One region of the Aerococcus viridans genome, then DNA from elsewhere that is predicted to be linked to it. Evidence: riboswitches for the same ligand, from Rfam matches in the RefSeq annotation. Region 1 holds a riboswitch; each other region holds the start of a gene.
What was found. A riboswitch is a leader RNA that binds a small molecule or an ion and turns the genes downstream of it on or off. The one in region 1 is predicted to bind thiamine pyrophosphate.

Region 1 (3,279 bases):
CCAATCAAGGTCAATACTAGGCCATTCTGTTGGGACGTAAAGCCCGCCATCAGTTGCTAGTCCTTGAACAATGGCTTGTGAAGCTGTCACGATATTATCCTGGTTACGTGTACTTTTAAATTGCATCTTAATCCTCCTAAGCGACTCCTATTACCTTGTTGATCATTTTATCTATGTCAGTCACTCTTTATATTTGTTTTATTTTACCATAGAAGGCACATTTATAGCAGTGTAGGCTACTTTTTCTCATAATTCTCTATTAGAAAATCCATATGAATTATTGCATGTTTATAGCTTAAAATAGATTTTATTACTCATATGTGTTAACATTAATTGTGTTCCTAAATTTTTAAATTGTAGGAAACGTAAATACAAACGTATATACTCAGGAGGTATTCGAATGAAATTTACAGCTCAAAAACGTGATGGTGCTGGTACTTCAGCAGCTAAACAATTACGTAAAGAAGACTTAGTTCCGGGCGTTGTGTACGCTAGTGACTTAGATCCAATTAACATCTCATTGTCAGTTTCTGATGTAGAACAAATTCGTCGTGAATTAGGTCTTAACTCAGTATTTGATTTAGAGTTAGACGGTAAAACACATACAGTTTACGTACGTGAAATTTCACAATCAGCGTTGAAACCAACTATCTACAACATTTCTTTACAAGCGATTAAAAAAGGTCAAAAACTTGAAATGCCATTATCTATCGTTATTGTTAACGAAGATGCTTTAGCAGATAAAGAAGGTGTAGCTTCTACTACAACACTTGAAATTAACGTTGTTGCTGACCCAGCAACTGCGCCAGATTCAGTTGAAGTAGACGTTACAGGCTTAGCTATTGGTGACTCAGTAACTGCTGGTGACTTAAAACTTGCTAGCGATATTGAATTAGTAACAGATGCTGAAGAGGTTGTTGTAGCTATTTCTGCGCCAGTTGAAGAGCCAGAAGCAGTTGACCCAGATGCAGAGGTTGCAGAACCAGAATTAATCGATGAAAAAGAAGGCAAAATTGTAGAAGATACTGAAAACTAATATTTTTTCAATTCCTTTCATTACATAAGAACCGGAGTGATTTATTTCACTCTGGTTTTTTGTTTTCTTTAAAAATTAGAAAACCTTTGGCTTTTATTTTAACAAATAACTACATGCATCAAAAAACAGGGCATGATTGCTACGTCACTGCCCTGTTTTGCTCGCGGGTATTTATTTTTCAACTAGGATAATTTTCTTATTAGTTTTGATTAGTAGATAAGAGATGGCATAGCATGCGCCCCATGTCGCAAGTCCCGACATGCCGTTCATGATAGCTGAGTACACCCATGGGCTCATTCCTTCTGGTGCGTATTGCCCCCAAAAGGCTACACCGGCTAGAAAATGAACAAAGTATTCTGCAAATATGGCGATGAAAGTAGCCAATCCAACATATAGGAAAAGATTTTTTTCATGATTGTTCTTTGCTGCTTCTTGGATTTGTAGGGCAAAAATACCCGCTAATCCAGCTAAGGCAAAGGCAAATATATATTCTATAATACCTTGTACTGGTGTTAAAATACTGGCAAATCCAGAAATAAATTTAATCAGTCCTAACAAGAATCCTGACAGTAAACCAGCACGAATCCCTCTTCTAAACGCTACAATATAAATAATGGCTAGTGATATTTGTACTCCAAAACTTGGGCCAATGTCAATCGGTATCATCGATACTATAAAAGCAATTACTGCTGCAATAGCGGCCTCGATATTTTCATTTAACTTAACTGATCTCATTTCTTCTTCTCCATTCTTTTGTAGGCACAATGCAAGCTATTTTGAAATATCAACAAAGTTAATAAAAAAATCGCATCTATCACAATTGTGACAAACACGACCTCTCAATGTATTCAACGATTTAACGCATTAAATCATTCACCAACAAATGGCTATTGAACACTTCCTTACGCCAGTATAAACCGGATCAAGTTATGAGGGTCTGTTTTTAAACATCTCAGCAAAAGCTCCCCTAGTGCATACAAGTATATTATTTCTTTTAGTATATGCTTTTCTTGCACCTTTAGCAAGTGGTAACCCAAACATTTTATTTAAAGTCGCCCCTTGAGAAATCCGTGTAATTCATTACATGGATGAATCAAGTTCTAGGGCGACCGTCATTGTATTCCGTTAATTGATTTTCTATATATTCTTTAACAGTTTCTTTAGACATACTACCTACGGTTGCCATGAAATAACTAGGTGTCCATAAATGGCCACCCCATAACATTGCTTTTGTTTCTGGATAAGCTTTAAACCATAGACGTGCAGATTTCCCTTTAAGTGTTTTGACGATACTACTTGCGGCATGTTTAGGGTTGAACGAAATCAACATATGGATATGGTCAGGCATAACTTGGAGAGATTGGATGACAATATCGTGTTCATCACAAATATGCGTCAACATATCTTGCATGGCGTTTTGTTTTTCAATGGTTGTAAATATTTCCTTACGATACTTTGTTACCCAAACCAAATGGAAATTAAAATCATAGAAATTTGTCCTTGTTTTCACAATCATATGTAAACACCTATTCAACTAAATTATAGTAATTTTTATCGCTATAAACAAGTGTCATACGTATGGTATAATATATCTATAAACGCAAGGGGGTGAAAACATGTATCAAGGAATTGAGTGTAAAATCTATCCTAACGAAAAACAGCGTCAGTTAATTCATATGACCTTTGGTCATACCCGATTCATCTGGAACGAAATGTTGGCCATGTTGAATGCGCGGTACGAAAACAATCCTGACCTTCAAATGCTATCTTATAATGCGTTATCCTCTCTTATTCCACAAATGAAGAAGGAATATCCCTGGTTGCGTGAAGTTGATAGCGTAGCTGTTCAATGTAGTGTTAAACGCTTATCCGAAACTTTTGTTCGTTTTTTAAAGATTATTCAAAATACCCAAAATTCAAATCAAAGAAGAACACCAGACAGTCGTATTTAAGTACCATACGTGGCAACAACATTCGTTTTAATGATAATCAGCGGTATATCAAATTACCCAAATTAGGTTGGATAAAATGTAAGTCAAGTGTGCTTCATATTGAGAATGAACGCATAAAATCTGTCACCGTTAAATATACACCTAGTGGCGACTACTATATCTCCATTTTGGTCACAAGCGATAATCAAGCAATGCCCAAAACAGGAAATGTAGTCGGTGTCGATTTAGGTGTAAGTGATTTAGCTATTACGTCTGATGGTCAAAAATATCAAAGTCAGCGACTACATTTGT
Region 2 (3,279 bases), 1.0 Mb from region 1:
TGCCTGCACCCCCACCTGAGTCAGACCCAGCGATTGTCACTACTTGTGGTGTTGAATTTACCATTTAGTCCACCTCCAACATATCTGCTACTTCAGCTTTTAAGTCCCTTACGCGTTGTGTCACCGAATCTGCCAACATAATTTCAGAAACCACCGAAATGCCCGCAATCCCACTTCCGGATAATGTTTTGATATTGTCCAGGTGGATGCCGCCAATTGCGACAACAGGGATGGCTACTTGGCTGGTGATCGTCTGTAAAGTTTCTACTGTCACTAGGCTAGAATCCTTAGTGGTTGTTGGGAAGATGGCCCCGACACCCAAATAGTCCGCCCCTTGTTGGTAGGCTTCTTCTGCCCGCGCTAAGGTTTTGGTTGAGACCCCTAAAATTTTGTCTGGCCCGATGAGTTTCCGAACCACGTCAACCGGCAATTCGTCGTCGCCAATATGGACACCCGCTGCGTCCACCGCTAGCGCTAAGTCCACTCGGTCGTTGATGATCAAAGGCACATCATATCGGTCAGTGATGGCTTTCAATTTTTGGGCTAAGGCGTAAGCATCGCGGCTGGTTGCCGTTTTGTCCCGGAATTGAACCAAAGTAACCCCCGCCTTGACCGCGTCTTCAACCACTTGTAAAAAGGCGTCTTCTTGGTAATCAAAACCCGCTGTGACTAGGTATAAACTGTAATCCATTATAGTTGGCCTCCCTTGATACCTGTTAACCATTCATCGTCTTGTAACAATAGGGATAGGTTATTCAATGTTGCTTGTCTAAAATCGGCTAGGCCTCTTGTTGTTGCGTCTGCTTTTTCACCACATAAATTGAAGTAAGATACTGCTAAAATCACCGCGTCTAGGACGGGTTGACCTGCTCCTAATAAGGCTGTGGTCAAGGCACCGACAATGTCTCCTGTCCCAGTAAAGCGACCAAGATTGTCTACGCCATTTTTCAAGTAGTAAATGCCTGATGCGTCAGCGACCACGTCTACTGGTCCCGTTGCTAGTAGCGTTGTGCCGGCATGGTCTGACACCCATTCTTGCATGGCTTGGCCTAGTTCTACTAAGGCTGCCTCGCTTTGATCATCGGCCCCTGCATCAACGCCTCGTCCTGTTGATCCTAAACCACAGAAGGTCCGCATTTCAGATAAGTTTCCCTTGATGACATCGGGTGTGGATGCACTGATTTCTTGGGCTAAGTCGTTACGCAAGGGACTGGCTGAAACCCCTACTAAATCCAGCACGAAAGGCGTGTCTGTTTCGTCAGCTGTTCTAGCAGCCAATAAAATGTTGCGGATTTTTTCAGGCGATAAACTCCCAATATTGATCAAGGCCCCGTCGTTTTGGTTGAAGAAAACTTCCATCTCATCCGCCTGGTCTGCCATGACTGGTGCCGCCCCCACATATAGTAAGGCGTTGGCCACTGATTCCACCGTCACAGTATTGGTCAAGCACTGGATTAGCGGACTTTTAGCTAATGGGAAGGGGTTATCGTAAGTTGGTAAAGCTTTTAATGTATATAAATCGATTGTCATCTTTTAAATCCTTTCAATATCGCATCTTTTAAATCATTATGGTGAAATATCATCGGTGTTCAATTATCTAGTTATCTTTTGGAAAACAAAAAAGCCCCCTTTCCTGTCAGTATTCGACAAAAGGGGGAAATAGTCGTCCAAATGAATGATAGCAAGGCAAAAAGCCAAATGAATCATATTTTTGACAATATTTACTACATTTTCCTTCGCCAGTATTAACTGTATCAGGTTCCATGGGTATATTCTCAGCTGTCACAGCACCCCAAATGTCTCTATGAATTAACTCTATTCAAACAATCTTTTAAAGGAATGTCAACCCTTTCAATTTGAGGTACTTTTGAACAATAGTTAAAAAAGTTAAGCCTTCGGTCTTATGCTTTACCTACCATAACCATAGATGGCATATCGTCTTTCTAAAGAATGCTATTTTTTACGGACTATTGTAAGCATATGATTGGTATGGGTATAATAAGGGAATGCGATACAAATTCATAGGAGGCCTAAAAGTATGGAAACTTTTAAAAATTACACACAAGTCGACACGGAAGTTCTTAGAGAAATATGGAACGATATTTTGGTGGACGGTGTCGCCTTCCCTGGTTTAGACCTCTATTCAAGCGCCGCCTTTGAGAAGAAACTGGCTGCTTATGACCAAGTTAACGTCTTGTTGGTAGATGATCAGATTGCTGGCTACTACCTAATTAAAGCAAATAATGAAGGTCGGGCAAGTCACGTAGCCAACGGGACTTACGCAGTGAATAAAGCCTTCCGGGGTCAAGGTTTAATCAATGACTTGGTAGCAAAATCCATTGAAACGGCTAAAGCACGCGGTTTTAGAGGAATTCAGTTTAATGCGGTTGTGGCCGAAAACAAGGCTGCTATCCATACTTACGAGAAATTTGGCTTTGAAATTGTGGGTACGATTCCAGGCGGTTTCCAAGTGAAAGACGGTCGTTATGTAGACATGCAAATTATGTTCCTAGATTTAACGAAGTTAAGTGCCTAAATTAGGTCTTAGGACGGATACATCTACCCCTTTTTCCCATTAATATATAGACAGGAGAAAGGATGATGTGCGCAATGAAACAAACATCAAAAATGACCTTGAGCAAGTTCGCCAAAGCCTTATTTAATAAGGAAACACCTACCTACATCAAGGCGATTACTGGATTAGCACTCGCTTATACCGTCTTCCCAGCTGATGTCTTACCAGATATCTTCGGTCCTTTGGGATTTGTGGATGATGCAGCTGTAATTGGTGTCTTGACGACGATTGCCATGTCCTTATTAGATAACTACAACGAAAAACAGGCTACGCAAACAGCCAATACACACACCGACTTTGATCCAAACAAAGTGATCAACTAGATTAAAATACCTACCCCTAAAAGCCGTGAAACCCACTACCCCGGGAATCACGGCTTATTTTTATTGGTTATGGCAAAATAAAAACCACCAACAAGCTAGTATGCACTAAGTCGTTGGTGGTTGTGTTAGATCTATAACATTTTTATTTAAAGTCGCCCCTTGAGAAAACCGTGTAATTCATTACATGGATGAATCAAGTTCTAGGGCGACCGTCATTGTATTCCGTTAATCGATTTTCTATATACTTTTTGACCGTTTCTTTAGACATACTGCCTACTGTTGCCATGAAATAACTAGGTGTCCATAAATGGCCACCCCTTTAACGCTGTTGGTCTAAGTTGTGGTGCCTATTACATCGGCAATAATATCGGTTCAGCTGAT
Region 3 (3,279 bases), 630 kb from region 1:
ATTTTCAGGATAGTATCCTGTTAGAACACCTGCTAGTGTGCTTTTTCCTGATCCACTTGCACCCGCTAGGAGCACAATTTCTCCAGGATTGATTGAAAAACTCATATTTGAAAATTGTACGCTATTTTCTAGATAGAATTCTAATTGTTCAACAACAAGTCCGTGATTATTTATCTTTTTCATGACTGACACCATAAGATTTCAATAGTCCAGTGTTGTCTAAAGCAATACAAAGTTTATGTGCAATAAATCCAGTAAAAATAAGTGAACTTATTAAACGAATAACAAAGATAGCTATAACAATAGAAATTTCAAGTGAAGCATAATCGTTTCTGAATGCAGTCCAGATAAAACTGAAAATTGTAGCCAAAACGGCACCTACCATTGAATTTCTCATGTTATAGCGACGATACTTCGTAAACATATAAGGCAATTCAACACCTAAACCTTGGATAAAGGCACTTACTATAACAATTGGACCAAAAACATTTCCTAAAACAACTTCTATGACAGCGGCAAATATTTCAGTAATAATACCAACGCTTGGCCGTCTAAGAACATAAAGAGCAACAACAGGTGCCATAAACCAAATACCATAAAAAGGTTCATATCCTAAAATACCAATACCTACTGGAGTAAGGGCAGTTGTTAAAGCAGCTCCTAAATATAATGCAATTAAATAAACAATTCCAAATGCGACAGAGATTAATCCGATAAAAATAAAGTCTCTTAATTTCAGTGGTTCTTTATTCATAATGATTCACCTTCCGGTAAGTTACAGAGTAAAGAAGCTTCTATGATATAATGACTAACATCTTTGCCAGCCCTTTCTGCAACATATTCTAAATAATCAAAGACATCATGTACATCACCTTGTAAGTAAGTCGTGTAATGTCCACTTCCAGCAAAAACACCTCGGTCAATCCCATTGTTAACAACCTCTTCAATAAGTGACATATAGTTATCAGAGCCCATTGGATACAGCGAAAACTTACCAACAACGGGGAATGATATTTCGCGGCTGTTGCGGTTATTTATACGCTTATCATCATAATCAAGCGTGTAGTCTGCATCGTGATCTCCTGGGCAACCTTTCGAGATAGTCATATGAATACTCATATGTACATCATCATGATATGCTTGAGAAAATACTGCTCGAACGCTGTCAAATACAGCCGATTCTCTACCACGATAAACCGTTGAAGTGGGATCAGTTTCACTCCACACCATTGAAGTATCTACATTTTCAAGTGAAGATAGGATAATATCCACAAAGTCATCAGACATTGGTGCTAAGTTGAATCTAATTCCGGCAATTCCTTCTTTTGAACCAGGAACGCCTACTGCACAACTACCATACGAGACATATTCTTTTTTTGACAAAATAAAAACTCCTTTTCCAGTTAATAATCCAGAAAAAGAGTATAGTAAAAATTACAATCTTCCTACGCAACAATAAAGTTGATCAGGTTCACGAATCTGCTTCTAGCACTCTCAGCCTCCTTTAAAAGGCTCTCCGGATTAAATAACTATTTAATTTTGTTAATTCAGTATACTAGAAAAGAAAATCGATAGCAAACTAAACATTTTTTATTATTTTAGAATTGAAAAACGAGGGGAGTGTCAATAATTCTGTGTAAATGGACTTCCTGACTGCAGAACATTCTTTAGCCAATAGCCATGGCATGCAACATTTCTTCCAGCTTGCCTTCGGCCAGTTGGAACCCTCGGTGGCTGCTAGATAAAAATTTCTGAATGGATACGGACCAGATTCTCGAAGAGATACTGATCGGCTAATTTCTGAGCCTCAGGGCTATCATCTCTCACTTCCATCACCTGAGCAAAGATACCCTCAATGTCTTCTTCCCGTTCAGGCAATACCCATTTCGCGATGTAGCTAGAGTTTTCCTCCGCGAGCGCTTTTGCGCATCGCCAATCACTGGTCCGTCCATCGTTTCGCAGTGGGCGCTGGCCGTCAGGGGATTTAGGAACAGTGCCCCTGTGGCTGCCAAGACGGCTCCTGTTGTCATCATTATGTTCTTTCTCATATTCAATTCCTCTTTCTTTTTTTAATCATCAATTGATGGTTCTATCATAAGAAAAGAAGGAGGAAAAAAATTGAAGAATATCAAGTTATTGCTTTTATAGTAGTTTTTCTAATCCGAAAGGCTATACTTTCGGCTATTCGCCGAGATGGTGGCCGGTTTGTAGATAAGGAGCAGGAGGGCGGCGATTACGATGCTCGCAGTAGCAGTGGACCAGCCCGCGAAACCTCCCAAAGTATTAGACAAGGCATGGTAAAGAACCAAGAGAAAGACGCTCCCCTTTATGGAATTGTAGAGCCAAACATAAATAACTGAGTCCATCATCGCGTCGACAAACCAAGGCAGCAGCGGATACGTGGACATGACATTGTCCAAATTAAACAGGAGCGGAGCATGCCAGACTGCCCAGAGGACACCGATGATCATGCTCGCGACAAAGGCGCTATAGCGCTTCTGCAGGTGCAGGAGCGCGAACCCCCGCCTGGCTACTTCCTCCACCGGGATAGCCGCAACGACGTAGGTGGCAAAGGAAAGCAGCCAGCTCCTCCTATTGGTCGAGAGCTCAATGCTTGGGCTAGGCCCCCGTCTTGACGGATAGAGGGAAATGCCAGCAAAAGCACAAGAAAGAGGCTGGCAACATACCACTTGAGTGGAAGCTGCCACTTCAAGAGCGGCTGGAAGATCTGACTATAGGCCTCGTCTGTTCCATGCAATGTCAGCAAAAAAACATTCACTCGCTACCCCCTAACCCTTCCCCTTGTTTTACTTTCTATCTCCCCTTACTCAAGACCAACCTATTCAAAAATTATCCAGCACCCTACCACCCATTTTTAAAATCTAACCCATTCAAAGACGCAAGGGCTGACTACCTAACCTTCCTTTTTCTGCTCAAACATCTTGCCGCCCTTTTCAAATCTCTCCTTTAATTTGGATAGGTTACACTGAGTTGGACAGAAAAGATAAGGTGTGTATACTAAAAGAAACACACTGGAGGAATCTATCATGTCAACGCGCAGAAAGAGACGCAGTTACTCAGATGAATTTAAACATCAAATCGTAGACCTACACAAAGCAGGAAAACCAAGAAATGAAATCATTTCAGAATATGAACTAACCCCTTCCACTTTCGACCGCTGGGTCCGCGAGAATACTGACTCGGGTTCTTTCAAAGCTCAGGACAATCTGACCCCTGAACAAAAAGAACTGAGAGCTTTAAAGAAGCGAAATGCTCAAT

Region 2: another riboswitch for thiamine pyrophosphate. It lies ahead of thiM (hydroxyethylthiazole kinase); the one in region 1 lies ahead of thiT (energy-coupled thiamine transporter ThiT).
Region 3: another riboswitch for thiamine pyrophosphate. It lies ahead of AWM76_RS04935 (YkoF family thiamine/hydroxymethylpyrimidine-binding protein); the one in region 1 lies ahead of thiT (energy-coupled thiamine transporter ThiT).

The regions. Positions count from the first base shown of each region.
Region 1 is NZ_CP014164.1:1,648,929-1,652,207, forward strand. Features, by position in the region: gene thrC (threonine synthase) at 1-126, opposite strand, end outside; gene AWM76_RS07800 (50S ribosomal protein L25) at 401-1,036, shown strand; gene thiT (energy-coupled thiamine transporter ThiT) at 1,208-1,771, opposite strand; TPP riboswitch at 1,919-2,015, opposite strand; gene tnpA (IS200/IS605 family transposase) at 2,130-2,552, opposite strand; gene AWM76_RS11010 (helix-turn-helix domain-containing protein) at 2,653-2,988, shown strand; gene AWM76_RS07815 (transposase) at 2,904-3,279, shown strand, end outside.
Region 2 is NZ_CP014164.1:482,235-485,513, reverse strand. Features, by position in the region: gene thiD (bifunctional hydroxymethylpyrimidine kinase/phosphomethylpyrimidine kinase) at 1-64, opposite strand, end outside; gene thiE (thiamine phosphate synthase) at 65-691, opposite strand; gene thiM (hydroxyethylthiazole kinase) at 691-1,530, opposite strand; TPP riboswitch at 1,715-1,805, opposite strand; gene AWM76_RS02315 (GNAT family N-acetyltransferase) at 2,039-2,536, shown strand; gene AWM76_RS02310 (YkvA family protein) at 2,611-2,898, shown strand; partial or broken gene AWM76_RS10340 (transposase) at 3,092-3,214, opposite strand; gene AWM76_RS02305 (hypothetical protein) at 3,196-3,279, shown strand, end outside.
Region 3 is NZ_CP014164.1:1,023,830-1,027,108, reverse strand. Features, by position in the region: gene AWM76_RS04945 (ABC transporter ATP-binding protein) at 1-183, opposite strand, end outside; gene AWM76_RS04940 (ECF transporter S component) at 167-754, opposite strand; gene AWM76_RS04935 (YkoF family thiamine/hydroxymethylpyrimidine-binding protein) at 751-1,383, opposite strand; TPP riboswitch at 1,426-1,529, opposite strand; gene AWM76_RS11220 (DUF6448 family protein) at 1,738-1,962, opposite strand; gene AWM76_RS11215 (CPBP family intramembrane glutamic endopeptidase) at 2,157-2,690, opposite strand; one part of gene AWM76_RS10380 (IS3 family transposase) at 3,048-3,279, shown strand, end outside.